DNA from 3 places in the Pseudoalteromonas sp. TAP-3C genome. Region 2 is predicted to be linked to each of the others. Evidence: predicted binding sites of a transcription regulator. Region 2 holds the regulator's gene; each other region holds the start of a gene.
The links. The regulator sigma-54, encoded in region 2, starts transcription at its own class of promoters, with help from an activator protein. The targets are predictions, from matches to a motif close to GTTGGCACGNNNNTNGNNT.
Positions count from the first base shown of each region.

Region 1 (11,039 bases), 1.6 Mb from region 2:
GCACTGACATGAACGCTATTCCTGCCTCAGCAATTAAACGTATTGAAGTACTGCGCGATGGTGCTGCCGCGCAATATGGCTCTGATGCAATTGCCGGTGTTATAAATATCGTACTTAAAGATGGCAGTGAAGGTGGTAAAGCCGCAGTTAACTACGGTGAGTACTCAGAGGGTGACGGCGAGACTGTTAATATAGATTTTAATAAAGGTTTTGCTTTAGGTGATAACGGCTATTTAAATACCACCATTAATTACCGCGATCGCGCGCCAACTAACCGTGCTGGGCTTCATGGTTCATGTCAATTTTACGGCTGTACGGAACTCAGTGACGGCACATTACTGGCAGGCGATCCGCGTGAATTAACCGCGCCACGCGATACATTTAGAATTGGGGATGCCGACTCGCAACAGTTTGGTTTAACAGTTAACACCGGCTACGAGTTAGGCGCGGGCGAGTTATACGGTTTTATTACCTATTCGACTCGTGATAACGAATCAGCGGCGTTTTTCCGTCATAATGCTAATGCAGGCGGTAACCCAGTACTACAAGATGGTGATGCGACTATTCCAACTGGCTTTTTACCAAAAATTAACACCACGATTGACGATATTTCATATAACTTTGGTTACAAAACTGACTTTGATAACGACGCTAGTTTAGATTTATCATACACCTATGGTGAAAATAGCATTGATTACACCACTAGCGATACGATTAACGCCTCTTACGCGAACTTCTTACGTTACGACCAAGGTTTAACTGCGGCAGATATTCGCGCTACGATTCCGCGTCAAGGTTACGCTTATGGCATGGAGCTATCACTGCAAACTATTAATCTTGATTTTACTCAAAATTTTGATGACTACTCATTAGCAATGGGGGCAGAAATACGCACCGATGAGTACCGAATTTTAGAGGGCAGTGAATACGCCTATCGCGACTACGATACCAACAACGGGGTTAATATTTATGATGGGCTAAGCGGTGGCATTGGCAGCGAAAACGCATCTGGTGGCACACAAGGCTTTGGTGGGTCATCACCGGCATCATCAGTTGATGAGTCGCGTGATGTCATTTCGTTTTATTTAGACGCTGAAGCCTATATCATTGATGATGTAATTATTTCTGGGGCATTACGTTACGATAATTACAAAGGATTTGGCGATACAGTTAACTTTAAACTAGCCGGTAATTGGTCAGTAACCGACGATATTTCATTACGTGGTGCACTAAGCTCAGGCTTTAGAGCGCCTTCAATGCAACAGTTGTACTTTAACAATATTAGCACCCAGTTTGTTGTAGACCCTAATGGCAATTTAGTCGCTGAAGAAGTGGGCACATTTAGAAACGATTCAAAACTTGCACAAAGTTTAGGTATTCCAAAACTAACAGAAGAAAAATCGCAAAACCGCAGTTTAGGTATTGTTTATAACGTAAGTAATAATATTAATGTCACCCTTGATTACTACTCAATCGATATTGATGACCGAATTGTAATTAGTAATCGCTTAGGCAAAGGTTTATCAAACGCCCTTGATGCCGCATTATTGAGCTCAGGGGCAGGTGCAGGGCAGTTTTTCTTAAATGGGGCTGACACCGAAACACAAGGTATCGACTTTGTAGCTACATGGAATACAGAAGGTCTAGGCGGCACGCTTGATTTTACATTAGCGGCTAACTTTACTAAAACCGATGTGGTGTCGTTATTTACACCAGCAGGCTCTGGCCTTGAAACCGTACCGGTTGACGATGTATTTTCTGATCAAGAAATTTCTATTATTGAACAGTGGCAACCCGAAGATCGGATCAACGTAAGTGCGCTTTATCGCCGTGATGATTGGACAGTTAATTTATCACTTAACCGTTTTGGTGAATACAGCGTTGAAGATGGCGGTCGCCAAACTTACGGCGCTGAAATTTTAACGGATATTAAAGTTAACTACTTTGTAACTGACGATTTATCAGTAAATATTGGCGCGAATAACTTATTTGATGTTTACCCAGATGAAAATACCATAGGTAATTCACGTTCAGGTACTATTGTAGATGCGCAAGGCAATACCATAGTTAGCAGCGATGGCGTATTTAAATATTCACGTCGTTCAGCGCCATTTGGTTTTAACGGTGCATACTATTACCTAGGCGCAGAATACCGCTTTTAATTCGCCTTTCTAATTAACTCCTATTGTTATTTAACAATCAAAGGGCCGTAAGGCCCTTTTATCGTTTTGAAACTTAATGTTTTTGCATTTTACTCATTTCAGCATGACAGCTTTGCATGGTTAGTAATACTTTTGATAATGCGGCTTCACAATCATGAGATTGCGGCTTTTTTAGGGCTATTTTAATTTCTTCTAGGGTTCTATCTTCTACTTGTTGCAACTCTTTAATATAGGTTTGATCGTTATTACTGGTAAACTTACTGATCAAAGCGGTAAATGCTCGACGTGCTTCAACAACAAACGATGAGCCATCTTCACGCGCACCTTGCTGATTAATTGCATAGGGTTGTAAGCTCTCAACACTGACTTTACGGGCGTCAATCATCCGCTGAAATAGGGCAACGATGGCTGGGTCTTGTACATTTTCTTGTGCTTTACTGTAAAAATCGATACCGCTATTCATTACTTGGATAATATCGGAAATATGATTAATCTCTTGTCCTTGATGGATGCTCATAATAATGACCTTAATTAGTTTAAAAACGCACTAGTATTAAAGCAAGTGGCATTCCAAGTTAGATTTTATACTTAATCGTTTGTATTTTATTGCTTTTTAAATAAAAAGAGGGGCTAGAGGCTTGCTAACCAGCTGCCAGCAAGCAAATTTTACATAAAGGCCTGTAAAAAGTTTATTTAAGCTCGTCTGCTACCTCAGCTACTTTTTGGCGTAACCAAATATGGCTAGCATCTCTATGTAACAAAGGGCTCCAAATCATATCAAGCTCAAATGGGGGGATAGGAAAGGGTGGCTCAAGTATTTTAAGCCCCGGATCGTCCATATAAATATTGGCTGCTTTTGAGGGGAGGGTGGCAATTAGATTTTTTTCTTTCGCTAAATGAATCGCTACATGGTAGTTACGGGTAAAAACAGCAATATTGCGGTGTTTTCCAAAGTGCGCCAACGCTTCATCTACCCAACCCAGTTTTTGCACATCTTTAGGGTCCATGCCAACCCCTACGCCAAAGCCTGTTTTGCTTACCCAAATATGGCGTGCTTTTAAATAACTGTCTAAGCTAAAGTTTTCAATAATAGGGTTGTCGGTTTTTACTAAGCAGCAAAAGCTATCTTTCCAAATCCGCTTATGATGAAACGATTGTGGTAAGTTTTCAAAGCGATTGATTGCCATGTCAACCTTGCCATTTTCAACATCATGAAAGGTCACGTCGCTGGGGGTTAAAATATCTAACGTGGTATCGGGGGCTTCTTCGTGTAATTTGCCTAAAAGACGAGGTGCCATAGTACTGGCAGCATAGTCACTGGCCATAATTCTAAACACCCGTTTACTTTGTTTTGCTTCAAATTCGCGATTTGGTGCCAAGGTTTCTTCAAGGGTCATTAAAATACCGCGAATAACAGGCTGTAATTCAATGGCGCGCTCAGTTGGGACCATACCATCACTGGTGCGCACTAAAATAGGGTCGTTAAAAAGGTTGCGAAGGCGTTTAAGCCCATTACTCATTGCTGGCTGAGTAATACTAAGTTGGTTCGCTGCACGGGTTACATTGCATTCGCGCAGTAATGTATCAAGGTAAACCAGTAAATTTAGATCTATTTTACTTATATTCATTGTGTGTCCTTAACGTTTACCAATCATGGATAAAACGTTGTGCTGTCGGATAGGGATAAATATGACTCACCTGTCCATTTTTTATATTTTGTTGTGCTTGTTTCCAAAAGTTCACATCAAGAAGCTCAGGGTGTGTGCTAATCAAAAATTGTTTATACATTGGATTTGGCATTACAAAAGTGCATAACTGCTCCGGAAATACATCTTGCGGTGCAACCGAGTAACTTTGTTCGCAGGTTAAATAATCGTCATAATTTTTAGCTTTAGGTAGCGCCCTAAAGTTCATGTCTGTTAAATATTGTACTTCGTCATAGTCATAAAAAATAATACGTTTGTGCTTACTTACACCAAAGTTTTTTAACAGCATGTCGCCAGGGAAAATATTCACCGCAATCATTTCTTTAAGCGCTTGACCATACTCTTCTATGGCATCGGCAGCACTTTTTTCATCGGCATTGTCTAAAAACAAATTAAGTGGGGTCATTCGCCGTTCAATATACAAATGTTTTATGATTAACCAATCCCCCTCAATCACCATTGATGAGCCTATGGTTTTATGTAATTGCGTTAATAAGTTACTATCAAAGCGTGCCAAAGGAAATACGACGTTTGAATACTCTATGGTGTCGGCCATTCGCCCAACACGATCATGGCTTTTAACTAATTGATAGCGCTTTAATACCGTATCACGACCAAATGGCTTACTTTCCCCAAATTTGTCTTTAATGACTTTAAATACATACCCAAATGAGGGCAAAGTGAACACCATCATCACCATGCCTGGTGTACCCGGTGCAATGGTAAACTCGTCATTAGAATGGGTTAAATGGTTTAAAAATTCACGGTAAAATTCGGTTTTACCTTGTTTGTGAAAACCAATGGCGTTGTATAATTCCGCTAAGGTTTTATTGGGCATAAGTTGGTTTAAAAACCGTACTAATGCTGAAGGAGCGTGAGTTTCTACCATAAAATAGGCGCGAGCAAAGCCAAAAATAACCCGCATTTGCGATGACTTGGTCAAAAGGGCATCAAGGTATAATCCTTTGTCTTCATGATGTAGCACAGCAATAATAAAAGGCTGAACGCCACTTTGTGATACTACGCGCCCTACAATATAAGCGGCTTTATTACGGTAAAACGGGGTATGTAATATATCAAAGCGCATTTGCCAGTGCTGGTGGTGTGTATCAGGTGCTTGCTTGTAAAATGCTTTGACCAATAAGCGAATATCACGCTCAAGGTTGACAAAATCTGCTTTAAAATCAAAGTGATTAATGATTTTCTTAATGGTTGGTTTTAAACCATCGACTACCGGGAAGTAGCTTCGATATTCTGCTTCTACCGGTACTGAAGGGGCATCTTTTAGAGTTGCTTCAACAAAAATAAAGTCGTTATGAAAATAACGGCGGTGATACAGGCGGCAAAATACAGAGTTATAAAAAGTTTCAGCAAGCTCTGCTTGAGGATGAAAACATAAAAAATGTTGGTAGAGCTTTTTTACTTCAAGCCATAAGCTTTCGTTTAGCTCGTCTGTTTGTTGACGTTCACGAAGCGTTTTTGTGGTTTCGTTTACCCGGTCATCGTAATAACTGATACGTAAGCGGCTAATGTCATTAATGGCTTGCCAGTCTCTTTTAGCAAACGCGTAAGGAGCCTTGGCTGTGGTTTTTTGAAACAGTAAGTAATGTTTTTTAAACCCATTTAAAATTAACTCAGCAATTTGGCGTGGTTGCATCAATACTCCTTAATAGACGTTTTGGCTGTTTAACGAATACTTTATTTTGAATTGATTACCGTTTGTTTTATAAAATAATCAAAAACTTATTACAGCGCATAACACGTATTAGAGTTTATGCTCTATAGATGTTGAGGATATGTTATTTTATATTTAAAACCAAGCTAATTAAGGTGATATTTATTTAGGTTAATTGTAAGCATCAATCTTTTTTTGTAATTTTTTAATCCGTTTTTCAATCAATGCTTTATCTTTTTTATATTGTTTATCTAAGACTTTTTGTGTGTTTTTAATATCCTTACTAATACGTTTTTTATCATCCACACTTAATATGCGGTTTAAGCGCTGTTGTTGTCTAAAATCAGCCCTGTCTTTTTCTCGTGAAAGTATCGCTAATTTATGTTGATTACTACGAAGTTCGGCTTCCAAGTCAGCGATGATTGTATCTCGTTCGAGTGCGTTTAACTGTTTGGTATAGTCTATTTCTTTACCTGTTTGCTTTGGCTCCGCTGATATAATTTTATGCATAGTTGCATCATCACTACACGGAAACTGAGAAAAAGTGGTGCCTTTAGGAGTAACGCATTTATAGTAAGTAGTTTGTGCTGCGGTGTAAGTGCTCAAGCAAAATAGCCAAGCAGCAAAGATCAGCTTAAAAAGGCTATACATAATGATTATCCTTAATTCATTGGTCATTTTTTTGATAATAAAAACTATAGCCTAGATTAGCACCAGTAGCCAGCCTGTCTCTTGATCACAAGTCGAGTTCTTTCATTAAAGCATAGGACTCGACTAAAAACACCAACTTCACCCAGCCATCCCATATGGCTTTTGTGCCAACACGCCCTGTTCGTTTACTATCGTGCCAACCTCCCAGTTTAGCTATTGCATAATATGCCCACTTTAACGATGGGGCTTCTTTTGGCATGGGAGCCTTTTGATTTGTCGCTTTAAATAGTAACTTCCAACTCAATGTGTCTAAATAGACTTCGCAGCTGACTTTTTCTGCTTCTTCTCTATTTTGAGCAAGCTCCCTTAATTGTAAGAGTCTGACCGCTATAAATGCCTCTATTACTGCTGCCTTTTTTAAATTATCTAAGTGTTGCATGCGTAACTTTTCAACTTCTGTTCCTTCCGTTTTCCAAATTTTATGGAATTCTTCTATCCGCCACCTTAACTCGTAATAACGCGCTATTTTTCTTGCCTCTGCTGCACTTGTAACCGACTCTGTTGTATACAGTAACCACTGTAATTTATTCTTGTTGTCGTTATTTTGTTCCGTACATACCACGAGGGTCAGCGGGGCTTCTTTTTCACCTTTTGCTCTTTGTGGCTTTTTCAATTTAATCGATGTAAAGCTCACATCTATATGGGCTGTTCGTGCTTTTCTCCCGCCTCTTTGTTGAATATCTATTTCATACTGACCTGCGGGAGTGAGTGTAGGTAAAATATCTTCTAATTTCTGATATTCACCTACAAGACGCCGATTGTCTTTTGCTCTAACAATAAAGCGGTGTTCATTTTGTATTTGGTAATCAAGGTATTCATACATGTCTGCTTCGCGGTCACATACGTCTATCACATTACTTAAATCACCCAGGCGCTCTTTAACTTCTTCAACGTTGTTTTGCCATTTGTAGCTTTCTTTTAGCTCTCTATCACGGCATTGCAGCGTATTTTGTTTGCCCGTTTGTTTCTTCTCTCTATACCAGTAATGTTGGTATGCAAGTCCTATTGCTTTTTCTTTTTCTTCATTTGCATCGAGCATCAGTGTTGAGTGAGCGTATAAAGTGCGACCTTTAGAGGTGCGCTTTTCATCAGATGCCGAATTGACCTCACCTAACTCATCACATACTGAATGTTTATAGCTCAGCCCTGTTGTATCTTGTAGAGCAAGCACGAGTGGTCGCTCTTTAACTATGGTGTCAGTATGCGCAAATCCAGCTTGCGCAATGTCATCAGCAGAAATATTATCGTTACGGATAAAGCGATATGCGCCTTCAACACTTGCAGGGTCTGGACAAGATGACATTAAGGACTTACCGGCATTACTTGCCAAAGAAGCGGCTATTTTTACAAGGCGTTTAGTGCGGCGAGGATCGTTAAGCTTAGCTTTACTAAAAATAAGTTGCGCCCATTCGAGAGATTCATTGCTTATCATATTCATGACCTAATTTTTTTGTTTATTAGATCATGAATATAAAAAAATAGAAACTTCTGTATAAGAGACAGGTAGCCAGCAACGAGCTTTTACACATTGCTGGCTATTGATTTTTGATTATTGAGTAAAGGTTTTGAGTTTTTTAATGCTGTGAACTAAAAAAGGAATGTCCAGTCCCTGTTCGATAGAGAACCCTTCAGCGGCTGAAATATTTCTAAAATTTCCATCACGATCAATAAGTGTAATTCTATCTTTTTTATATGCTATTACCACACCTTGCGAGTAATTAACCCCAATATTATTACTTTTACCGTATAAGTTCTCACCCAACATAGTTTGCTCTGCAAGTGTGGCACAGTTTAAGTATTGACCTAGGCTAGTGGCAATAATATCACTTGGTTGAATCAACCCATTTACTTTAGAGATAAACTTATCTGAGCTATATAGGGTTGAATTAGTTACCACTTCATTGCTATTTTGCGAAACACTAAATGCAAAAAACTCCGTGACATCTTCACGCAGCTCAGCATTTTCAACGCCTTTAATAATTCGTATGACACTGTCTTTTTGTGCTTGATCATTAATAAAGCTCAGCTCATCTATACCAAGCACCTCTACACTTCGACGTTGGCTTTGCCAGATGGGCAAAATTTGCTGCTCGATAATGTCGGTTTTATAAAATGCAGGCAGGCCATAAACCAGACCAAACAGCATGTCGCTATGATCAGTGGGTTGTAAAAACTGCTGATTTTTATAAATACCTTGCTTGTTAGCAACAAATTTTGCTACCTGCTCATCATTATCAAAAACGAGAATATCAACTTTAGCGACATTAAGGTCTTCACATTTGGCCAATGGAGCTGGCGCCAGGTAATTAATACCTTGATTATTAATTTTGACATTATGCGCTTGTTTATAGCTTTCGACATCCAATAAATCATTTTTAGCGAGTAAACTTTTTGCCGTGGTAGGGTATGAAAGCGGCAACACATTATCTTGTTTGGTAATATCAAATTTTAAATTTGCATCAGCCCATATATGAATGCTGTGGCTTAGCGCAAAACAAATTATTAAAAAAGAGCTGGCATAACGGGCAAATTTAAATTGTTTTAAACGTTCTAAATGATGCCAAGTAAAATTACTAACTGTAAGCTGAAATGCTAAAATAAGTAACACTACCCCCCCTGCGAATAAAGTAGTTAGTGCGGGGGAATTCGTTAAGCGATGCCATAATAATGAAATAATTTCAGGCAGTGCAGAGGTATTTAAGTGATAGCCTAAGTTAAAATAAACATAAGCATCTAAAGTGAGTATTGAAGCACCAATGGTTGCAATTATTGCAGCCATACCGCGTATATGCCTTGGGTAGGGGAATATCAAACTTAAAGGAAAAACCGTCAGCACAAACGCCAAAAATGCAATAAAACTCGTGTGGCTTAGCCAAGTGACCACCATGTAGGTAATACCCATAAATGTGGTCGGTGGCGAATCGGCAAATAAGTAGCTTAAGCTAATTAAAAGCACTAAGCCGATATTAGCAAAGGTAAACCAATGGCCCCAACTTAATAATTGACTCGCTTTTGATGAAAACTGGTTGTGCTGCGATAAATTCATAGTGTTTATTTAACCGACTGTGCGAGTGCTTTTGCAAAGTTCTCGGTAACAGCTTGTCTTTTCCCTGTTGGTACATGCTCTTTTAAGATATGCGTGATAGAATTTCCCAAACACATAAGACTTAAATCAACCGGCGCATTGTGTTTTGATAAAACATCAATAAGTTGATCGACGATTTGTTCTACTTCTTCATTAGAATATTTTGATAAGATTGGCATCAGTTGGTTCAATAAAAAGAGTTATATTCTCGTATTTTAACACCAGAGGCGTGAAAAACAAAGATGGCAATAGATGTTAAAAAATTAGTCGTTCACTACGTAGACAAAAAAGATGACGACACGCACATTCACCTTCGTAACGATGAAATGACAATCAACGACAAAGTGGCTGTATTCATTGAGCAACTACACCATGCCTATAATGGTAAACCCGGTAAAGGATTTTGCGCATTTAGCGGTGAAAAAAACAGTATTGTTGCCTCTACCATGCAAAGCTATCGCAACCATGAACTTGGTTTTTGGCATATGACCGAGCAGGCATCAGCCGTTCTTAAAGAAGAGCTAGATAAATACGCTTTTAATGAAATGGGCTATTTAGTATTTTGTCATTATCAATATGTTGCTACTGATTACATGCTAATTGCAATGATCAACATTAAAGAGCATTACTCTATAACTTCTGAGCTTGATTTAGCGTCATCACGTCATTTAGATATTTCACGCATGCAACTTGCTGCACGTATCGACTTGACTGCATGGGATACCCAAGCAGAAGATAATCGTTATATTTCATTTATAAAAGGGCGAGCAGGGCGAAAAGTGTCTGATTTTTTCTTAGACTTTTTAGGCTGTGAAGAAGGTATTGATCCTAAGCAACAAAGCCAAGTAATGCTAAGCGCGGTAGAAGATTACTTATCAGAGCAGCAATTTGATAAATCAGAAAAAGACGACTTACGTAAGCAAGTATTTGATTACTGTAACGATTGTGTCACCACCGGTGAAGAGGCCAATGTCAGTGAGCTTTCGGCAACGCTGACCAAAGGTGATGACAATCCGTTTGAAAGTTTTTGTAAAGAGCAAAGCTACGACTTAGAAGAGTCATTCCCAGTTGATAAAAAAACCCTAACCAGTATGGTGAAGTTTTCAGGCCTAGGTGGCGGTGTTAGCATTAGCTTTGAGCGTAAGCATTTAGGTGAACGTGTAACCTATAATGCGGAAACTGATACCTTAGTGATCAAGGGCATTCCACCTAACCTGAAAGATCAGTTACAACGGTTTATGGAACAAGAGCAAGATTAAACTCACATCGGGTTGCGGTCTACGTGGATCGGGTTTCGGGATCAGGCTCGCAACTCGTAACCCGTTAACTTTAATCTTTAACCATACGCGACATAAAGTCGCTGCTACGCCATGGTAAAATACACTGGTAGCAGCGGGTTTACCCCGCTTTCTTGATTAAACATGCGCGAGGTAAACTTCCGCCTACGGATTTGGTTGATACCGAGGTTTATTGTTTAACCTAACACCTTTAACCATACGCGACATAAAGTCGCTGCTACGCCATGGTTAAAAAAACTTGTAGCAGCGGGTTTACCCCGCGTTATTGATTAAATATGCGCTAGGTAAACTTCCGCCTACGGATTTGGTTGATACCGAGGTTTATTGTTTGACCTAACCCCTTTCATCTTTAACCTTTAACCATACGCGACATAAAGTCGCTGCTACGCCATGGTTAAATAC
Region 1 covers NZ_CM187618.1:1,926,542-1,937,580, reverse strand. Annotated here, with positions in the region: gene AC6H44_RS09080 (TonB-dependent receptor plug domain-containing protein) at 1-2,162, shown strand, start outside; gene AC6H44_RS09075 (ferritin-like domain-containing protein) at 2,236-2,679, opposite strand; gene AC6H44_RS09070 (LysR family transcriptional regulator) at 2,852-3,790, opposite strand; gene aceK (bifunctional isocitrate dehydrogenase kinase/phosphatase) at 3,807-5,525, opposite strand; gene AC6H44_RS09060 (DUF4124 domain-containing protein) at 5,715-6,194, opposite strand; gene AC6H44_RS09055 (IS4 family transposase) at 6,280-7,686, opposite strand; gene AC6H44_RS09050 (DUF3413 domain-containing protein) at 7,804-9,300, opposite strand; gene AC6H44_RS09045 (YejL family protein) at 9,306-9,518, opposite strand; gene yejK (nucleoid-associated protein YejK) at 9,582-10,598, shown strand.
Region 1: a site for sigma-54 is predicted at 2,719-2,737, ahead of AC6H44_RS09075 (ferritin-like domain-containing protein). Genes of this name have one in related genera too.

Region 2 (11,039 bases):
CTGCCTTATCAGCGTATTCCTCATCCAAGTTATGGTGATAATAAAATCCCTGCTTACGATATGATTAAAACCTCGGTAAACATTATGCGTGGCTGTTTTGGTGGCTGTTCGTTTTGTTCTATTACCGAGCATGAGGGGCGTATAATACAAAGTCGTTCTCAAGAGTCTATTATCGAAGAAATTGAACAAATTAGAGATAAAGTACCTGGCTTTACAGGGGTTATCTCTGATTTAGGTGGACCGACAGCGAATATGTACAAACTGCGTTGTACCAGTAAAAAAGCAGAAAGTACCTGTCGGCGCTTGTCGTGTGTTTATCCTGATATTTGTAACCATATGGATACCGACCACACACCCACTATCGACTTGTATAAAAAAGCACGTGAGGTAAAGGGGATCAAAAAGATCTTAATTGCGTCGGGCGTGCGTTATGACCTTGCTGTACGTGATCCTCGCTACGTTAAAGAGCTGGTGACTCATCATGTGGGCGGGTATTTAAAAATAGCACCAGAGCACACAGAAGACGGCCCACTATCAAAAATGATGAAGCCGGGTATGGGTGCCTATGATGAATTTAAAGCCTTATTTGATAAGTACTCTAAAGAAGCGGGTAAAAAGCAGTATTTAATTCCTTACTTTATTTCTGCTCACCCAGGGACTAAAGATGAAGACATGGTTAATATGGCGTTGTGGCTAAAATCGAATGATTTTAAGCTTGATCAGGTGCAAAACTTTTACCCATCACCGATGGCTAATGCGACCACCATTTATCACACTGAGATGAACTCGTTACGTAATATTAAAAATAATACTGAGCAAGTTGCAGTACCCAAAGGGGCGCGTCAACGTCGTTTGCATAAAGCTATTTTACGTTATCATGATCCTGCAGGTTGGCCCATGATCCGTGAGGCGCTTCGCAGTATGGGCAAAGCCAAACTCATTGGTAAAGGCCCTAATTGTTTAGTGCCAGAAGAAGGCCGAGATGAAAAGCAAACTAAAGGCAGTAAAGGCAATAAGAGTGGTCGTCCTGCGCTTACTCGCCATACGGGGTTTAGCCAGTTTAAAAAGGCAAACACTAAACCTAAGGTGGGTGGTAATCGCCAACGCGCTAAATAACTTGAACTTTGGATTATAACCATCAGGTTAAAAAAATAGTATAAAGTAAAACACCGCGTATTCACGCGGTGTTTTGCTATATAAACGTATATTAAGCCATTAAACTAACAACCATGTGGCGGTGCCTAAAAAGGCAAATATACCCACAATATCAGTCACGGTTGTTAGTACTACACTGCCGGCCAATGCGGGGTCTATGTTCATTTTTTTAAGTAAAATAGGAATACATGCACCAGCGACACCGGCAACCACTAAGTTCATAAACATTGCAAAGGCAAGTACCGCGCCAAGCATTAAATCCCATTGCCATATTGCTATAACACTTGCGATAAGCAAAGACCATAACACGCCATTTAATGCGCCAATGGCGAGCTCTTTGAGCATTAAAAAACGTTGGTTAGTTTGATTAATATGGCCCACAGCCATACCACGTATCACTAGTGTCAGAGATTGACTACCCGCTACCCCGCCCATAGATGGCACAATACCATTGAGCACCGCAAGTATCGGTAAAATAGCCAGTGTGCCTTCAAAAAAGCTAGCTACAAAGGCTGCTGCTAATGCGGTAAGTAAGTTAACTCCTAGCCATACAGAGCGTTTTTTTGAACTTTTTAACACCGGTGCAAAGGTATCTTCTTCATCATCTAAACCGACTAAACCAAGTAGGCTATGCTCTGCATCTTCACGAATAACATCGACGATATCATCAATGGTAATACGCCCTAGTAAAAGTGCATTGTCATCAACAACCGGTGCCGATATCCAGTTATGGCGCTCAAACAATTGTGCTACTTCGCTTTCGTCCATTGAAATGGGAATAGACTCACAGTCTTCATCCATTAAATCCTGAACAATTTTTTCAGGAGGATTAGTTAATAAAGTGCTCAGCGATAGGGCGCCTAAAAAGCAGTTATGTTTATCAACAACGTATAAGTCATCCGTGCCCTCTGGTAGCTCACCGCGTAAGCGAATATAACGCAGTACAACATCCAGAGTTACATCTGGGCGAATAGTAACGGTATCGGTATTCATCAATGCGCCAGCAGAGCGCTCTTGATACGATAAAGCCTGCGTTGCGCGTTCTCTATCTTGAATATCCATAGCGCTAACAACATTTTTGTAAACATTGTCAGGCAAGCTGCGCAGTACTTCCCCTAAATCATCATGGCCCATGTCTTCTGTTGCTGCGGCAATGTGTTCAGGTGCCATTTGCGCAATAATACCCAAACGTACATCTTCAGAAAGCTCTTCAAGCACATCACCTTGTACATCAGGATCGACTAATTGCCAGAGCATGCGTCTAATTTTATGCGGAGATGATTCTAAAAGAAGGGCGGTATCACAAGGTGCCGTTTTTGCTAACATGCGCCTAACTTGAACAAATTGACCACTATTGAGTGACTTAGTCACCTGCTTTAGCTGTTGTAGTGGAATATCTTGTTCTAAAGCTTCAGGCATTGGCGTCCTTAATTAAATGTTATTACACAATGATGGGCATAAGTAATATGCAATTTTTTACTTATTTTACTTTATATTACTAAATTACCTCAACCAGTATTAACGCTTGCTTAGGGTTATTTAACAATGAGTCGTTTTATTCTTGCTCATTAAATTTTTGGTTTATCAGTTCACCTATTGCATTAAGTGCAGGCTCTGCATCAGGGCCTTCACACACCACCTTCACTTCTTTTCCTTGGCTGCTTTCGAGCAACATAAGTGCAAGTACACTGTCACCAGCGGCTTGTTTATCATCTTGAAATAAGGTGATAGTGGCATCAAACTGCACAGAAAGTTGAGCGAGAACAGTTGCAGCTCTAGCATGTAAGCCTAGTTTGTTTTTTATTAAAAATGTATTTTCTAAGTGCATTACTTATTCTCGTTTGAGTGAATTTTATTCTTGTTCTCGGTGGCGAATTTTTACGTTAGGGTGGCTCGTAGCGAAGCTCTCACCGATAGTTTGCGCTAAATAAACAGAGCGATGTTGACCCCCAGTACAGCCTATAGCAATCGTTAAATAGCTGCGATTATTTCGCTCCAAATGAGGCAGCCAAGTTTGCACAAAGGTTTGAATTTGCCAAGTAAACTTTTGCACTATGCTGTGACTGGCTAGGTAGTCTTTTACTGGTTGATCAAGCCCTGTAAGCGGTTTAAGTTCGGGTTCCCAATGTGGGTTTGGTAAAAAACGAGCATCAAATACGTAGTCTGCTTCTTTGGGGATGCCATGTTTAAAGCCAAATGATTCAAAAGTAATAATGAGTTGTTTATCTTTTTTTCCGAGTATTTTTTCACGAATCGATTCAGCAAGCTGATGCACACTTAAATCTGTGGTATCAATGATGTAGTTGGCGTGATTGAGTAATACATCGAGCAATTGTTTTTCTTTTTTTATAGCTAAATCAAGTGGCAATGAATCGATAGATAGAGGATGAAGACGCCTTGTTTCTGAAAACCGTTTTATTAATGTTTTATCGTCACTGTCTAAATAAAAGACCGTGGGTTTAGTGAAACCAGGTAAATATTCAATAATTTCATTAAATTGCTGCTGCTCTTTAGGGAGATTACGCACATCTACACTCACAGCAATTTTATTGTAGCTGTCTGAAACACTACGCACTAATGCTGGCAATAAGTTTAAAGGAATATTGTCTACGCAATAATAACCTAAGTCTTCAACCACGCGCAGCGCAACAGATTTACCAGAACCTGAGCGACCGCTTATAATTATTAACTCCATTTATCACCTTTATTGTTACTACGATTCACTTACAATTATCTGATACAACTCATTATCGGATTTTGCACTGCGTAACTGCTTGCAAAACGCCTTGTTGCTGAGCTTATCAGCAATAGTCGCTAACGTTTTTAAATGCTGTTGATTATCACCGTCTGGCACAATGAGAGCGACAAAAATATCCACAGGTCGGTTATCTATCGCATCAAAGTTAATGGCCGTTTCGTTTACTAAAACCAAGGCTAGTGGCTCTTGTACTCCACTCATACGCCCATGAGGAATTGCAATGCCTTTACCTATCCCTGTACTGCCTAATTTTTCTCTAGCAGTTAATGCATTAAGAATATCTTGTTGTGTTAGATAGGGCAGTTTATTGTGGGCCAATTCACTGATAAATTCTAAAATTCTTTTTTTACTATTAAAAAGGACCGCAGCTTTACTGCAGTCCTGACAGATAAGTGAGCTTAGTTTCATAGTGTTAGTGTCGAGCAAGTTTCTCTTTGTGTTTAATTACTTGACGATCTAGCTTGTCAATCAGCGAGTCTATAGCGGCATACATATCTTGGTGCTCGGTAGAGGCAAAAATTTCAGCACCACTAACATGAACGGTTGCTTCAGCTTTTTGGTTTAGTTTTTCTACATCGAGAATAACATGCACATTGGTTATGTGGTCAGTGTGCCTTTGTAGCTTAGCAAATTTACTGCTTACATAGTCTCTGAGCGAGTCGGTAATATCTACATGACGACCAGTTAAGTTAAGTTGCATAAACATTTCCTCTTTGTTGTACGCCTTAAATCAAGCTTTTGCGTTGATTCGACGGGGGAATAGCGAGAGATTCGCGATATTTTGCAATGGTTCTCCTCGCTACTTTAATTCCTTGCTCAGCCAATATATCTGCAATCTTACTATCACTCAATGGTTTGGCTGAGTTTTCTGCAGCGATTAACTTTTTAATTAATGCGCGTATTGCTGTAGACGAACATTCTCCGCCATTTTCTGTGCTTACATGGCTTGAGAAAAAATATTTAAGTTCAAAAATACCGCGTGGTGTGTGCATATATTTTTGTGTGGTTACTCGCGATATGGTCGACTCATGCATTTCTACCATTTCAGCAACATCATTAAGTACCATAGGCTTCATTGCCTCAGGACCATGCTCAAAAAAAGCCTGTTGTTGTTGAACAATGCAGTTAGTCACTTTAAGTAGCGTGTCGTTTCTACTTTCTAAGCTTTTTATAAACCATTTTGCTTCTTGTAAGTGCGAGCGAATAAACTGGCTATCACCACTTGATTTAACCGTACGCGACATAGCCGCATATTGGCTGTTTACTCTGATCTTAGGCATGCTATCTGGATTTAACTCAACCACCCAACGCCCTTTAATTTTTTTAACCGATACATCAGGGATAACATACTCAGACTCTTCTCTAACAATAGTGTCTGCCGGTCTCGGGTTGAGCGTATGAATTAGCCTCATGATCTCTTTAAGCTCATCTTCTTTGAGCTTTGTTTTTTTCATTAACGTGCGATAATCACGTGCTGCCAATAGATCAATATGACTGGTTAAAATCATTTTTGTTTCATTTAAAAAAGGCGTGTTTTTGTCAAACTGATTTAGCTGAATACACAAACATTCTTGTAAACTACGCGCAGCAATACCTACAGGGTCAAACAGCTGAATGCGTTTTAACACGGCTTCTATTTCATCCAGTTCAACTTCTTCATCGCTGCTTTCTTGATTAAAGCTCTCTAATATTTCTTCACAGCTAAGGGTTAAAATACCTGAATCGTCTACCGCTTCAACAATGGCAATCGCTATAGCCTCATCGGTTGGGCTAAATGGCGTAAGTTGAAGTTGCCACATTAAATATTCGTGCAGTGTTTCTGTCGAGGAGCCTTGATAAATAGATTCGTCTTCAGGCATAGGCCCAGATGAAGCCGCTGGCGCTGCGCTCATATATTCATCCCATGTCACATCCATTGCCATATCATCGCTAATGGTGTCTTTACTCATGGCTTCGCCGCTATCTTGCTCAAACTCGCTCGGTTTATCGTCAGCTGAAGCACTTAGCGTTAAATCATCGTTATCCGCTTTTTGTTCGTTTTTACCTGCCGTATCTTCGCTATAGTCTTGTTCTTCTACTTCAAGCAAAGGGTTGCTGTCGAGCGTCTCTTGTATTTCTTGCTGGAGATCCAATGTACTGAGCTGCAATAAGCGAATGGCTTGTTGCAATTGTGGGGTCATTGTAAGTTGCTGGCCCATGCGCAGCTGTAATGATTGCCTCATTTATCTCTAACAATCCTTATAAATTAGTATAATTAATCTTAGCAGATGCTTAGTGGAATAACACACTATTACAGCCTGAACTGCTCGCCCAAATAAACATCGCGTACTGTTTTATCGTTTAATACGTACTCGGGTGTGCCAGATGCAATTAACTCCCCATGAGAAACTATGTAGGCCTTTTCACAAACATCAAGTGTTTCACGGACGTTGTGGTCAGTGATTAGTACCCCGATCCCCCTATTTTTAAGATGTTCTATAATTTTTTTGATATCTAGTACAGAAATAGGATCGACCCCAGCAAAGGGTTCGTCTAATAAAATAAATTTAGGGTTTGCAGCTAAAGCGCGGGCAATTTCAACGCGTCGACGCTCACCACCCGATAAAGCCATACCTTGGCTTTCGCGAATATGCTGAATACTAAATTCATCGAGTAAATTATTTAAGCTCTCTTCGCGCTGTTGCTTGTTTAGTTCTTTACGTGTTTCTAAAATAGCCATTAAGTTTTGATAAACTGTCAGCTTTCTAAAAATTGATGACTCTTGTGGTAAATAACCAATCCCTAAACGCGCTCGGCTGTGCATTGGTAATAACGTAATGTCTTTGTCATCAATTGATATTTTACCTTTGTCGCTCGGTACAAGGCCGACAATCATATAAAAAGTGGTGGTTTTACCTGCACCATTAGGGCCTAATAAGCCCACAATACTGCCAGCTTCAACCTCTAACCCTACGTTTTTAACCACTTCACGGCCTTTATAGCTTTTTGCTAATAGCTCTGCTTTTAATATGCTCATGGTTGGCCTTTATCACCTACTTTTTTGCTTTCAAGTGGCACTAAAATAGTATGTACACGGTCTGTTGAATCCTCGTCTTTTTCAGCGCTAATCAACTGCTGCTTTATATCGTAAGTGATGCTTTTTGCCGTTATTTTTTGTCCTGCTTGAGCTATGCTGGCATCGCCTATTAAGGTTAAAAAGCGCTGCGATACATCGTAACGAACTTCATTAGCGCTGGCGCTCATGATGTTGCCATTCGCTTGTTTTTCTTCAAAATAGGCAGGGCTGCCCGTGGCAATTAAAAGTTGTTTGTTTTCGCCTAAGTCATCACGTTTATGTACTTCTAAGCGATCAGCGGTGATACGGCGATTGCCATGTATAATTTCAACATTTTTCTCAAAAATGCCAACGTTTTCTTTTAACTGACCTTCTTGCCTGTCTGCACTAATTGAGATTTGATTAGCGGCAGGCTCTGCAGTCGTGTCGGCTGAATTGCTATGAAAAGCAATCAATAGTGAAGGAACAATTAAAATTTTAAGTAGTTTATTGGTCATAATATAGGGTTCGCGTATGGTTAATAAGTTTAATCACTTCGGTTTTTAAATCGGCCTCAAGGCCTTTCCCCGTGATTTTTAAATTAGGTCCTGTAATAACAACGCTCTGCTGTGACTGCATGGTTAGCAGTTTTATATCTACATTGATGCTGTCGGCAGTGATAGAGTCAATCATGGCGTTATCTATTAAATTCTGAGCTTTTACATTGCCTTCTAAAATCAGCAGTTTATCGTCATAGAGGGTGGCTTCATCGGCATTAATACGCCAAGTTTGCCGCTCGTTGTACAAGGTAAATATAGGTTGCTCAAAAAAAGTAAAACCGAGTTGCTGGTATAACTCCATTTTTATCGCTGTCACTTTATGGCTTATTTTACCTTGATTATTATAAGCCGTTTGTTTTAGTTCAATGGCGGTATAATCGGGCTTGGCAATAACTTGTGTTTGCTCATTTGTAATAATATCGACTTGAATAAAGTAAGGATACCAGAGCCAAACCATACAGCTTATGAATAAAACGCTCAGTATAATGCGCGCTACATTCATGAACTGCTTCCTTGGCTGGTAAGCGGTTTGTTGTTTTCAAGCATAAGTAGGTCTGTTAACTCTCTTACTGCACCAAAACCACCCGGCTGCTGAGTGATATAATGTGATAAACGCTTAATAAGTGGGTGGGCGTCGTTAACGGCCACTGCAAACCCAACTTTTTCCATTACTGGCATATCAGGGCCATCATCACCTATGTAGGCAATTTGCTCATCGCTTAGTGCTAATTTTTGTTTTAGTTGTTGATAAGCTATAAGTTTATCTTCTTGGCCTTGGTATATATGTTGTACAGTTAGGCTACTCATACGTTGCTGAACTATTTGTGAATGGCGACCGGTGATCACCGCCACTTCAAACCCACTAGTAATAAGCGCTTTAATGCCAAAGCCATCTTTAGTGTTAAATGCTTTAAGCTCTTCCCCTTGGTTGCCAAGGTAAATACGGCCATCAGAAAACACACCGTCAATATCACAAATTAACAGCTTTACTTTTTTTGCGCGCTTTTTGGCATCATCACTTAACGGTTGATAAAGATCCGCAAACTGCATTTACAGCACTCCCGCTTTTAGTAAATCTTGCATATTTAGTGCGCCAATGGGGTGGTTTTGTTCATTTATGACGATTAAGCCATTTATACGCTTTTGTTCCATAATATTTAATGCCTCAGCGGCTAACATATCTTGTGTAGCTGTTGTGCATGATTTAGTCATGACAACATTAATTTCAGTGCTGTGAATATCGACACGTTGCTCTAAAATACGACGCAAGTCGCCATCAGTAAATAGGCCTGCGAGTTGTTTTTTGTTGTCAACAATAGCTGTCATGCCAAGCCCTTTAGCTGACATTTCTATTAAGGCGTCTTTAATTGTTTGTGTTTCATTTATAATGGGCGTGTGAACACCACTGTGCATTACATCTTTTAAGGTTAACAGTAAGCGCTTACCCAAGCTACCACCGGGGTGTGATAGGGCAAAATCATCAGCGGTAAAGCCGCGCGCTTCTAATAATGCCACGGCCATTGCATCACCCATAGCAAGTGTTGCTGTGGTGCTGGCTGTGGGAGCTAAACCTAATGAGCAGGCTTCTTGCTCAACTTTAATACAGACATGCACGTTTGCCAATGTTGCCATGGTTGAGGACTTATTACCCGTCATTGCAATCATTTTAGCGCCAATGCGTTTTAATACCGGAATAATATTAAGCACTTCGCTGGTTTCACCAGAGTTAGAAATAAGTATCACCACATCGTTTTTAGTGATCATACCTAAATCGCCATGACTGGCTTCACCAGGGTGTACAAAAAACGCGGGGCTACCCGTACTAGCAAGCGTGGCTGCTATTTTATTACCAATATGGCCAGATTTGCCCATACCAATCACAATAATCCTACCTGAGCAGTCATACATTAATTGGCAGGCTTGGTTAAAACTGTCATCAACGTATTGTGCAATATCGTTGAGTGCTTGACGTTCAATATCAAGAACGCGCAGCCCTTGTTGAATAAAGTTTAGCGTTGCCATGAATTACCCTACTTGACTAAAAATATAACCTTGGTAAACCACAAATGCGACCAACAGCATACCACCTTCTAGTCTGTTGATACGTTGCTGGCCTCTAAATTTTAACGACATAATAATGAGTGCCAATGTTGCACCTATCATAATAATAACATCGCGGCTGGCAACAGAGGCGTCAATTACTGATGGGTTAATTAAGCCTGCCAGCGGTAATACCGCTAAAATATTAAAAATATTTGAACCAACAATATTACCCAGCGCTAAGTCATCTTCATTTTTAAGTACACTAGCAATAGAGGCGGCAAGTTCAGGTAAACTAGTGCCTATGGCAATAATGGTTAAACCAATTACTAAGTCACTTAAACCAAAATGTTTAGCAATATCGACCGCTGAGCCAATTAAAAAATGTGAGCTAATTGGCAATAAAATCATACCGAATATTAACCAACAAACTGCTTTTTTAGTAGGTACGTTGTTAGGTACTTCGTCGCATGCTTCATTAACAAACGGGTCGTCTTGGTTTTTAGCTCTTAGCGATACGAAAATAAGCCCGCTAATAAAAACCACAAAGCCAAATAATAAGGCTGCCCCTTCAAAAAATGAAAAGTAGTTATCTGAAAAAATATACCATGTAGCAATAGACACCAATAGTACTAGCGGGATCTCACGTTTTAAGGTACCAGAAGACACCGATAAGGGTCTCAAAAGGGCGGTAATACCTAAAACGAGCAAGATATTAGTGATGTTAGAACCAACCGCATTACCCACGGCAGTATCGGTTTTACCGGCAAGTGCAGCTGACGCTGATACCATCATTTCAGGAGCAGATGAGCCCATAGCTACCACAGTTAAACCTACAATTAGGGTGGGTACGCCAAAGTTTTTAGCCAGCGCTGCTGCGCCATAAACAAACCTGTCTGCACTGTATACGAGAGCCGCAAAACCAAGAATTAAAATGACGAACGAGGTAACCATTGTGATAAGCCAGTTGTTGTAAATTTAGATGGCGAAGATAGTAACAAAAGCCATGATAAAAGTATAAGTAAAAGAGTAAGCTGTAATACATAATGCGGTTACTAAAAAAATAATTAGTCGTATTGGTTTGGTTGTTTAAGCGGGTGTTAAGGCTGTTTGAATCAAGCTTATAGCCGTTTTAACAATAGTATTACAAAATCTTACGAATTGTTTTTTCCATCTTGGTTAAAAAACCCTTAAAATAGACAAATGAGAAAATATTGTAATGGAGAGCGGCTTGTCGCAATCAATAGTAGAAGTCAAGGATGTTACCTTTTCAAGAAGCGGTAGAATCATATATAAAAATATGAGTTTTAACGTACCTGAAGGTAAAATTACTGCCATTATGGGGCCAAGTGGAATTGGCAAAACCACCATGCTGCGCTTAATTGGTGGCCAGCTTAAACCTGACTCCGGTGATATTTTATTTAAAAACGACAGTATTGTTGCTATGTCGCGTAAAGAGCTTTACGCAGCGCGCACACGTATGAGTATGTTG
Region 2 covers NZ_CM187618.1:282,528-293,566, forward strand. Annotated here, with positions in the region: gene AC6H44_RS01290 (YgiQ family radical SAM protein) at 1-1,116, shown strand, start outside; gene mgtE (magnesium transporter) at 1,216-2,574, opposite strand; gene AC6H44_RS01300 (HPr family phosphocarrier protein) at 2,711-2,983, opposite strand; gene rapZ (RNase adapter RapZ) at 3,008-3,850, opposite strand; gene ptsN (PTS IIA-like nitrogen regulatory protein PtsN) at 3,869-4,321, opposite strand; gene hpf (ribosome hibernation promoting factor) at 4,326-4,613, opposite strand; gene AC6H44_RS01320 (RNA polymerase factor sigma-54) at 4,639-6,135, opposite strand; gene lptB (LPS export ABC transporter ATP-binding protein) at 6,204-6,929, opposite strand; gene lptA (lipopolysaccharide transport periplasmic protein LptA) at 6,926-7,465, opposite strand; gene lptC (LPS export ABC transporter periplasmic protein LptC) at 7,455-8,009, opposite strand; gene kdsC (3-deoxy-manno-octulosonate-8-phosphatase KdsC) at 8,006-8,557, opposite strand; gene AC6H44_RS01345 (KpsF/GutQ family sugar-phosphate isomerase) at 8,558-9,529, opposite strand; gene AC6H44_RS01350 (calcium/sodium antiporter) at 9,533-10,501, opposite strand; gene AC6H44_RS01355 (ATP-binding cassette domain-containing protein) at 10,767-11,039, shown strand, end outside.

Region 3 (11,039 bases), 210 kb from region 2:
TTGGCTAAATGGATTGTAACCAGCCCCGCGGGCAGTGTGGAATTTAACGAACAGCTTGGTGAAATGACCTTATTGAGTTACCCCGTTATTGCGATTCCTTCTATGGTAATGTTGATTGGTATTTTTATTTATGTGATTAAAGTGCTGACTAAATTAACCGGTATGAAATTTGAAAATATGGTTAATGCAGAATAAAGTAAGTAAAAACAGCTGGTAATAATTATTTTTCCACAAAGCTGTTAGTATTTATTTGTAGTAAAATCACCAATAGTTACCTTTGTGGTAAGGAGTAAGCCTCCAATTAGCTGGTGTTAGGCTCTTGCTCTGTTTGCGACCTAAATAAGGTGGCTTGCGTAATATGTTGACTAACGCTGTTTTTTTTAAGCGCTATATAAAGATCGGAATGAACATAAATGCCATCTTTACCAGATGTAATACCTGCGGCTTTAAACCACGTGAGTAATTGACGTTTTCTTCCAGCAAGCTCTAATCGAATACCCCGTTTTTTAAAGATCACATCTAAATCTGCCAACATGCTCATGACACTTAAATCAAGATGGGTAAAACAAGGCACTGCGTCAATTATAACGCATTCAATATCATTTTTTTGTTTTGCGTATTGTTCTAGCAAGCGGCGTTTAAAGTAACTGGCATTAAAATAAGTTAAGGGGGAGTTAAAGCGATATATAAAAACGCCTTGGACAGCTTTGGCTTTGTCTGTCTCGTCAATGCTTCTTACGACACCTTTAACATCAATACCTAATATAGTGTCTGATGGACGCATTACAGTACGAATAAACTGAAATAAACCTAATAATACAGCAAGTGTGATCCCTGGAATAACACCAATGAATAGCACTGCAAACAGAGTGACTAACGCTAAGTAAAATGCTTGTTTATCCTTAAACTTTAATTGCCATAACGCCTTTAAATCGAGTAAGTGAACCGAAGCAATAATAAGTACAACTCCCAATGCTGCGCTTGGAATATACTCAAGGGGAGCCGTTAAAAATAAAGCAATAATAGCAATTATTACCGCTGCTATTATTGATACTAATTGGGTTTTACCGCCAGCGTTATCGTTTACTGCAGTACGAGAATCGGCCCCACTAACGGCAAAGCCTTGTGATAACGCTGATGCTAAATTAGCAATTCCTAAAGCTCTAAACTCTTTGTCTGCATCAATATCATAACCATTCTTTGCTGCAAAACTTCTTGCGGTCAGCATCATACTCACAAAGCTAACAATTGCTAGGTTAAGTGCCGGTATTACCAGCTCGCGTATAACCCCAATATCAAATACTGGCGAATTAAATATGGGCAAACCACCGGTTACTGTGCCTATGGTTTTTATTTCGAATTGTTCTAAGTTAAATAGCCAAACACACAGTGCCGTTAGAGAAATTGCCAGCATAGAAGCTGGCCAACTTGGTTTAACACGCTTAATAGCAAAGTAAATACCCAGAGTAAATAAAGCCATTAGTAAAGTTGGGATATGAGTTTGTGATAAATAGGAGGTAATACTACTTAAGCGCTCAAGTAAGTAGCGTTCATCAAACGTAAAACCAAACACTTTTGAAAACTGACCAACAATAATAGTAATGGCAACACCATTTAGTAATCCCATTAATATCGGTTTTGATAAAAAGTCGGCTAATACACCTAACTTAAAGCGACTGGCTATAAAGCACCAAAAGCCGGTCATTGCGGTCATGGTGATCACTAATTGCCAGTGTTTAAAGCTGTCACCTGCTGCCAAAGGGGTTACAACTGCAGCAATTACAGCACATGTTGCGGCGTCTGGGCCAACAATAAGTTGTTTAGAGGTGCCAAATAGCGCATACAACATCATAGGTAATATGCAAGAATACAAGCCAACAGCGGCATTTACACCCGTAAGCTGGGCATAAGCAATTGCCACAGGCAACGCGACGGATGCTACTGATAACGCTGCTCGCACATCGTCAGCAAGCCATTGACGCTGATAATTAAACAACGTTTGTAAACCGGGCATAAAATTATATAAACGCGACAGCACTGAAATTTCCTGCTAATAGTAGTAACGCTTTGATAGTAAATTTATTATATAGCTATTAACTGAGCAATATTACTGCTTATGTAAAAAATAATAACATCTTGAATTAAAGTATTGATTATTGCTTTGTTGATACGAAAAAAGCCCAGCATGTTAATGCCGAGCCTTTGTTTAAATTAAGCCATTATTTAAGCTTAATTGCTAAATTAGTTAGTAAGTTGACCAGTAGATGATTCTATATGAGCACGTACAAACCATTGAAATTGTTCTAGTTCAGCAAGTTGCGAGATGATCATATCTTCAGAAACTGGATCAAGCTCAGAAAGAGGCTCTATGGCTTTACGGTGATCACCGTTAACGCCGTTATATACTTTGTCTAAAGCACCTAAATGCTCAGTTACCAGCGCTTTACCAACTGAATAATCTTGCCACGTTCTACGGTCCACAATCGATTTTGGTGTTCCTACTGGCACGCCGCCTAACGTAGCTATTCGCTCGGCTAGAGTGTCTGTCATTTCGCGTACAGCTTCAACTTGTGGATCAAGCATTTCGTGTACACCAATAAAGTTTGGGCCCACTACATTCCAGTGGATATGCTTTAAGGTTAGCTGTAAATCAATTAGTGCTACCATGCGATTTTCTAGAACAGATATTGCTTTATTTGCTGATTCATTTTCTACACCTGGGGCGGTAAATTCAGCGACTTTATTTGCATTATTACTGTTACTCATCATTCCTCCTGCTATTACTAAAAGAGTGTTCGTTTTACTCATATGAGTGTTTAATTGCGATAACGAACGTGCTTACACTTACTAAAGCAATAGCTATGCCGTCTGTGGTGTTTTTAAGTTATTGAAAAATAATATTTTAATTTTATTTTTTTGGCAGTTAAATTATATCAACACTAATAATAATGAAAAAAATGCATATTTTTGTAAATTTTGCAAAACAGAACAACCTTATTGAGTGTAGTCATTGTTGATTAATCATCTGTTACATATACTTAATTTATTTTGCTATTAAAGGAGCAGGGCATGCTAAGGTTTTTTTCTATCGAACGAGGGGTAATTAAAGAATTATCAGCTTCGCCTGACACCCCCCTTGAGATATTAATCCGAACTGCTCATTGGATTGATACAATAGCCCCAACAGAAGATGAGCGAAATACCTTAGCAAAAACGCTCAATATAACGTTTCCTGAATCTGGCGATGTTCAAGAGATTGAAGCGTCATCGCGTTGCTTTGTTGATAATGAAGGTTTGCATGTACATGCATTGTTTATGTCACCTAATGAGGGGCGTTTTAACACAGTCACTGTTGCCTGTTTATTACAAAATAACTGTTTACTGACTATTCGTGATGATGAACTAGCTGACTTTCGGTTATTGCGCTTAAGAGCACGCAAAGGTCAAGTAATGTGCGACACACCAAAACAGTTACTAATTACCTTATTTGACCAAAAAGTCGAAAACCATGCTGATATGCTTGAAGATATGCATCATCAGTTAGAAAAACTCAGTGCTTATGTACTTGAAGACGACGATTCTAATTTAGAAGAAGCCGTTAGTCGTATTGCACGCCTAGAAGATGCTAATGGCAAGGTGCGTTTATGTTTAATGGATACGCGGCGCAATATTTCGTTTTTAATACGTCGTTTAGGTGTACAAAATGAAGAGCGCGAATCGCTTCGAGAAATTGTACTTGATATAGATACTTTAATGTCTCACTGCACTTTTTTGTTTGATAAAGTGAATTTTTTAATGGATTCAACGCAAGGTTTTATAAATATTGAACAAAATCAAATTATCAAAACTTTTTCTATTGCCTCAGTGGTTTTTTTACCGCCCACTGTTGTGGCCAGTGTTTACGGAATGAATTTTAATATAATGCCAGAGCTGCAATGGCAGTGGGGTTACCCATTCGCCATTGGCGTTATGTTGTTATCGGGGTTTGCTCCTTATTTATTTTTTAAACATAAAGGGTGGTTGTAGTGTTTACGTATTACAACTTAATTTATAATCTAACTGGTATATTGATGGGCTTTTAATATATCGAGTGGGATAATCTCAAGCGCTTTTTGGTTTGTTGCCTCAAGTACAACAGGGGGCGCAACATTGGCAGCAATAGCATGATACCAACGCACCGCGCATAAACACCATTTATCACCCGCTTTCAAACTAGTAAAATCATACAAAGGGTTAGGGTTTATTAGGTCGTTACCTTGCGCCTTAGAGAATTGTAGAAACTCATCGGTCATAATGGCGCAAACACTGTGATTACCAAAATCAGAATCAGGCACATAGCAAAACCCTTCACGAGTATAGCCACCATTACCACAGCATAGTTGCAGCGCGGTTCCGAGTACATTTAATTGATTAGCCATAAGCAATATTACCTTGTAATAATAACTGTTATAGGTTTAGGAGCTTACATTAACAAGCTGTTCGTGGTTTGGCTATATGAAAAAGGTTTTAAAACAGCTGCGTGTTGTTGAGTCAATACGCAGCCATTAAATCTAACGGTTTAAGATAATAATGCAGCAGCTAAACGTACAAAGTCAGAGGATGTTAAAATACCTACTAGCTTGCCTTGCTCGCTAACAACAGGCATGCAACCATGACGGTTTTCTACAAAAAACTTAACAACATCAGACAAAGGCTGAGTAGGGGTGACACTAACGAAGTCACTCACCATAATATCTTCTACTTTAGTTAGTTTTTCTTTGCGTTGTAATGCATTTGCGCCGAACGTTGCCATGATTCCCATAACTTTTGCGACCATTATTTTTTGTGTAAGCATACCAACAAACGCACCGTCGTCGTCGATGACAGGAATATGACGGACGTTTTTATCTTTCATTAAATTATGGGCGTCGTGCAAAGTACTTTTAACATTTAATGAAAATGGATTAGGTGTCATTAAATCTGTCACGTTATGAATCATTTTTTTTCCTTTTATATTCTTAACTATACAGGCTTATATTAGCGCGCTTTTTAAGCTTCTTACCTTGTTAAGATCAATGTTTCTTGCAGTTTATTTGTATAGATACCATCATCTCAATAAGATGATGGTATGAAGAAGGTTAAAAATCAGAGCAAAATTTATTCATAACCACGGGGGGTTTTAGTTTTAATTACCGCAATGTATCCATGCCAACTGGCGTAACTAAGAAGTGGCATAATAACAATAAAACCTGCAGCACCTGCTGCAAAACCAAGCGCCACGAGTACAAATATACAAATAGACCACACAACCATGGCAGCAAAGTTTTCTTTAACCGCATGTATTGAAGATACAACCGCAGTCATAATATCTACGCGTCTTTCCATCATTATTTGTGGAGTAAACGCTGAGATTGCAAACACACTCACTAACAAAATACCGCCAATAATACTGCCTATAGTCAAAAATGCAGAAAGCTCCTCAAATGTTGGGTTTGCATGGCTTGGGTAAAGTGCGTGTACTATCGCTGCGAGTCGCATCCAGATTATCATAATTACCAATAGTAAAACCGCAAACCCCCACTCACCTACTGGGTTACGAAACATTGATTTAAGTGAATGCTTTAATGTGGGTTTGTGACCTTTTTCAAGCTCCCATGCTACATCGTATAAGCCAACTGCAAATACGGGGCCTATTAGTGCAAAGGCTACAGTGGCAGGTAAAATGGCGAGATGGCTGTCAGTAAGTACAACAGAGTAAACAATCGCAATAGGGATTAGGGTGAAGATTAAGCCATAAATCAAGCTCAGCATGGGCGCACGCGCCATATCTTTAAATGCTAATGAAAGCCAGTGAAAAGCGGCGAATGTATTTACTTTGTTGCACTCTAGGCAGCGTGCAAATTTTGTGTCTTTTTCTATCGTGTTGGTAGTTGGCATAAAGATGCTCCTTTTTTTAGTCACCTTTTAGTTTTAGAACACAGGTGCTTTATTTACAACCTATAAACAATCAATACGTAAGATTTAGTTGAGTTGTTCATTTGTCAGCCATTTTTGTTGAGGTTGACTTTTTGATTGCATCAGTAAGTTATTAAAAGTGGGTTCGTATTTTTTACCTAAAATGATAATCTAACCGCTGTAGCTAATTTTTAAGAGATCCTAATGCAGAAAAATAAACAGCAATATCAAGGAGCTTTGCTGAATAGTAAACGATTTTTGCCTCTGTTCGTGACACAGTTTTTCTCAGCACTCAATGACAATGTTTACAAGCAATCTATCCTTCTTATTCTAATCTTTCAGGCTGCTACAGTAGCCGATGGTGCCTTTTACTCTAATGTGGCTGCAGGATTATTTATTTTGCCGTTTTTTTTATTTTCAGGTTTGGCGGGGCAAATTGCCGAAAAGCTTGAAAAATCAAAGCTGATAAGAATGGTTAAGTTGTGCGAAATTCCAATTATGCTAGTGGGTGTAGTATCGATTTTAACCGAGCAGGTTTGGCTTATGCTAGCCACGGTATTTTTAATGGGCTTGCAAAGCACCTTTTTTGGGCCACTTAAATACTCTATTTTACCGCAGCACGTGGCCTCAAATGAACTAACAAAAGCGAATGGGTTAGTTGAATCAGGTACCTTTGTGGCTATTTTATTAGGCACCGTATTTGGCACCTATTATATAACTCAAACAGCAGGTCCTGTGTATATTAGTATAGCGATAGTGAGCTTGGCGATTATTGGCGATTATTGGCTATTTGAGCAGCCGTTTTATCCCAAAAAGTGCTGCCAATGATGCTAACTTAAAGGTATCACTTAACCCTGTTACTTCAACCAAAAGTGTATTTAATGCGCTTAACGCACAAACCGAGTCGGTGGGTAAATCAGTACTGGGGATCAGCTGGTTTTGGCTGATTGGAGCCGTCATTTTAACCTCACTCCCTAATTACGTAAAACATGGAATGGGAGGTAATGAACTGGTGGTTACCTCAGCATTAGTGGTGTTTTCTTTGAGCATTGCTTTGGGATCTTTGTTATGTGAAAAGCTATCTCGTTCGCGAATTGAGTTGGGGATTGTGCCATTTGGTGCACTGTTAATTACCCTGTTCTTATATTTATTGAGCCAAGAGCCTAACATCGAATCTTATCGCCAAGTTAATGAGTTGCAGCTTACCCTAGAGCAAGTGATTAATACTGGCGATATGCTATGGCATTTTGTATGGATGGCTGGAATTGGTATAGCGGCTGGCTTTTATACGGTGCCTCTTTATGCACTCATTCAGCAGCGCACTCACCCAGACAGCCGTTCACGAATTATTGCTGCTAATAATGTGTTAAACGCACTCTTTATGGTGGGCAGTGCCATCTTAAGTATTGTTACTTTAACGCTGTTGCACTGGCAAATTTCACAATTATTGTTGCTATTAGCAGGGCTTAATTTATTAATATCAGTTTATATATACACTAAAGTGCCTGAGTTCTTTTTACGTTTTATTATTTATATTTTAGCAATTTGTATGTACCGAGTACGCACTAAAGGCGAGCTTAATATTCCCGATGAGGGAGCTGCGGTAGTGGTAAGTAACCATGTTAGCTTTGTTGATTGGATGTTTATTTTAGCGGCGTCACCTAGGCCGATTCGGTTTGTGGTATTTGCGCCTATTTACTATTCTCCAGCACTTAATTGGTTGTTTAAAATGGCTAAAGCAATACCAATTGATAGCGAAAAGGCCAACCCAAAAGCGTTTAATAAAGCTTTTGATGACATAGCTCAGGCGCTGGAACGTGGGGAGCTGGTGGGCATTTTTCCTGAAGGTAAACTCAGTGGTGATGGTGAGGTCGATGTGTTTCGTCGTGGCATTGAAAAAATAATTCAGCGTACACCGTTGCCTGTTATTCCTGTTCATTTAGATGGCTTATGGGGCAGTATGTTTAGCAGAAAAACAAAATGGCGGTTGCCTAGACCAAAGTGGTCGTTGGTCACTGTGACCATAGGAGAGCCGGTTGCTGCTGACAACGTAAATGCTGATGACTTGCGTGAGCGGGTGATTGCTTTAAAGTAACCTGACAAAAAAGCGCTGCAATTAATTGCAGCGCTATGGTTGTATTACTTAATGGTTATTAACGGTCTAAGTTCATTACCTTAGTCCATGCGGCAACAAAGTCTTCTACAAACTTTTGCTTAGAGGTATCAAAAGCATATACTTCGGCAACTGCACGCAGCTCTGAATTTGAACCAAAGATAAGGTCAACTGAAGTGGCAGTGTACTTTTGCTCACCTGATTGACGATCAAAGCCTTGATAAATCCCCGCATCGGATGACTTTTTCCAAACCGTCGACATATCTAATAAATTAACAAAGAAATCGTTATTTAATGTGCCTGGCTTATCAGTAAATACGCCATAGTCAGTGCCTTTATAGTTCGCACCAAGTGAGCGTAAGCCGCCGACTAACACGGTCATTTCAGGCACGGTTAGGTCAAGCTGATCGGCTTTGTCTATTAGCATTTCAGTGGGCGATTTGTAGCTTTGCTCAGCGTCAAAGTAGTTTCTAAAGCCATCGGCAGGCAGCTCTAATAAACTAAATGCATTAACGTCAGTTTGCGCTTGCGTGGCATCGCCACGGCCGGCATTAAACGGTACGTCTACTGTGTAACCTGCATCTTTCGCTGCTTTTTCAATCGCTGCATTACCACCAAGTACAATTAAATCGGCCAGTGATACTTGGCTTTTGCTAAATAAGCTGTCGTTAAAGTCGGCTTGAATCGCCTTTAATACTTTAATTACTTTTGCGGTTTCGGCCGGATTATTTACCGCCCAATCCTTTTGTGGTGCAAGCGCAATACGCGCACCGTTGGCACCACCGCGCATATCTGAATCACGGTAGCTTGCAGCTGAAGCCCAGGCAACACGTACTAGCTCTGATACGCTAAGACCTGAATCTAAAATGCTGGCTTTAAGCTCTTTCACAGCATCTGCATCTATGTTTGATTGCGTCTTTGCTGAAATTGGATCTTGCCAGATTAGCTCTGCTTTAGGCACTTCTTTACCTAAAAAGTGACGGGCCGGTCCCATATCTCTGTGCGTTAATTTGTACCAAGCTTTTGCAAAGGCAAGTTGATACTCTTTAGGGTCATTTAAAAAGCGTTCAGCAATTTTACGATACTCAGGGTCAAACTTTAACGCTAAGTCGGCGGTAGTCATTACTGGTGGATTAAATTTACCTTTAACGTGCGCATCAGGTACGGCATTATGCAGTGATTCATTTGTTGGGATCCACTGAATAGCACCCGCTGGGCTGCGTGTTTGTTTCCACTCAAAGTTAAGCAGGTTGCTCAAGTACAGTGATGACCAACGCGTTGGTGCTTGTGTCCATGCGCCTTCTAGGCCACTTGATACCGTATCTTCAGAGTGGCCTTTACCACACTTGTTTTTCCAGCCTAACCCTTGTTCTTCAATGCCTGCTGCTGCAGGCTCTGCACCGACACAATCTTTAGGCTTGTGCGCACCATGCATTTTACCAAAGGTGTGGCCACCGGCGATAAGTGCTAGGGTTTCTTCGTCGTTCATGGCCATGCGTGAAAACGCAACACGAATATTTTTAGCTGAACCAATTGGATCCGGAACGCCTTTTGGGCCTTCAGGATTTACGTAAATTAAACCCATGTGCGTTGCACCTAATGGGCGCTCTAATTTACCGCTCACATCTTCACGATCGCTGGCAAGCATTTCTACTTCAGGACCCCAGTAAACCATGTCTGGTTCCCAGTCATCTGGTCGGCCGCCGGCAAAACCATAGGTTTCAAACCCCATGTTTTCCAGGGCAACGTTACCCGCTAATACGATTAAGTCTGACCATGAAAGTGCTTCTCCGTATTTTTGCTTAATTGGCCAAAGTAAACGGCGTGCTTTATCTAGGCTTACGTTGTCTGGCCAGCTGTTAAGCGGTTCAAACCGTTGTTGACCACCGCCTGCGCCGCCACGACCATCAAGCGTTCTGTAGGTGCCTGCGCTGTGCCAAGTCATACGAATAAAAAATGGCCCATAGTTACCAAAATCTGCCGGCCACCAATCTTGAGATTCGGTGAGTAGGGCATCAATATCTTTTTTTACTGTGTCTAAATCTAGGCTATTGAATGCTTCTGCATAGTTAAAATCACTACCATAAGGATTTGAGCGTTCATCATGATCACGAAGTGGAGATAAGTTAAGTTGATCTGGCCACCAAAATTGATTGGTTCTGGTTGCGCCCATTTTTGCCTCACCCATGCCTACAGCACCTTGTGGTTTAGACATTTGTGGTTTTTCTTGGCTAAAAGCAGAGCCAGATATAAGTGCCATACTTATAAATCCAACAAGCGCTTTTTTAGTAAATGATCGTTTTTTCATTGTCAGCTTCCTTAAAGTTAACGAATTTCGTTATACAAAGCGTATTAAACATAAAGCCTAATAATTTAAAAATTAGCAGGCTGTTAATTCATTCAAGTCGTTGTTACCTAAGCATGAATGACTTAGCAACGGCAATAGTATAGTAAAGGAGCTAAAAACTGTGTGCGAAATAAAGCGATTGCTGCAATCTATAAAAATGATTTTTTGATGGAAGCTGATTAAATAAATGGATTATATGAAAGGTAGTGATCGTTATAAAAAAGCTCAGCGATTGCTGAGCTTTTAATAGATTAAAATGCTTATTCTACCTTAATTAACTTACTGGTGATAACACCTGAGGCCATAGAGCCCGATACATTAAGCGCTGTGCGTGCCATATCGATTAGTGGCTCGATAGAAATAAGCAGTGCAACCACCTCTATGGGTAGTCCCATGGTGGGTAATACAACCAGCGCAGCAAAGGTGGCACCACCGCCGACACCTGCAATACCAAATGAGCTAATAACCACAATGCCAATTAACGGTAAAATAAACTCAAATGTAAGCGGGTCTATTCCTACACTAGGCGCGACCATCATAGCCAACATGGCAGGGTAAATACCCGCACAGCCGTTTTGACCAATAGTGGCACCAAAAGAGGCCGATAAATTAGCGATTGCAGGTGGCACTTTTAATTGGTTAATT
Region 3 covers NZ_CM187618.1:497,381-508,419, forward strand. Annotated here, with positions in the region: gene AC6H44_RS02300 (VC0807 family protein) at 1-195, shown strand, start outside; gene AC6H44_RS02305 (SulP family inorganic anion transporter) at 302-2,038, opposite strand; gene dps (DNA starvation/stationary phase protection protein Dps) at 2,242-2,766, opposite strand; gene corA (magnesium/cobalt transporter CorA) at 3,070-4,026, shown strand; gene AC6H44_RS02320 (DUF2237 family protein) at 4,056-4,418, opposite strand; gene AC6H44_RS02325 (CBS domain-containing protein) at 4,559-4,978, opposite strand; gene AC6H44_RS02330 (DUF2189 domain-containing protein) at 5,137-5,916, opposite strand; partial or broken gene AC6H44_RS02335 (MFS transporter) at 6,139-8,029, shown strand; gene katG (catalase/peroxidase HPI) at 8,088-10,355, opposite strand; gene AC6H44_RS02345 (L-cystine transporter) at 10,655-11,039, opposite strand, start outside.
Region 3: a site for sigma-54 is predicted at 2,851-2,869, ahead of dps (DNA starvation/stationary phase protection protein Dps). Genes of this name have one in related genera too.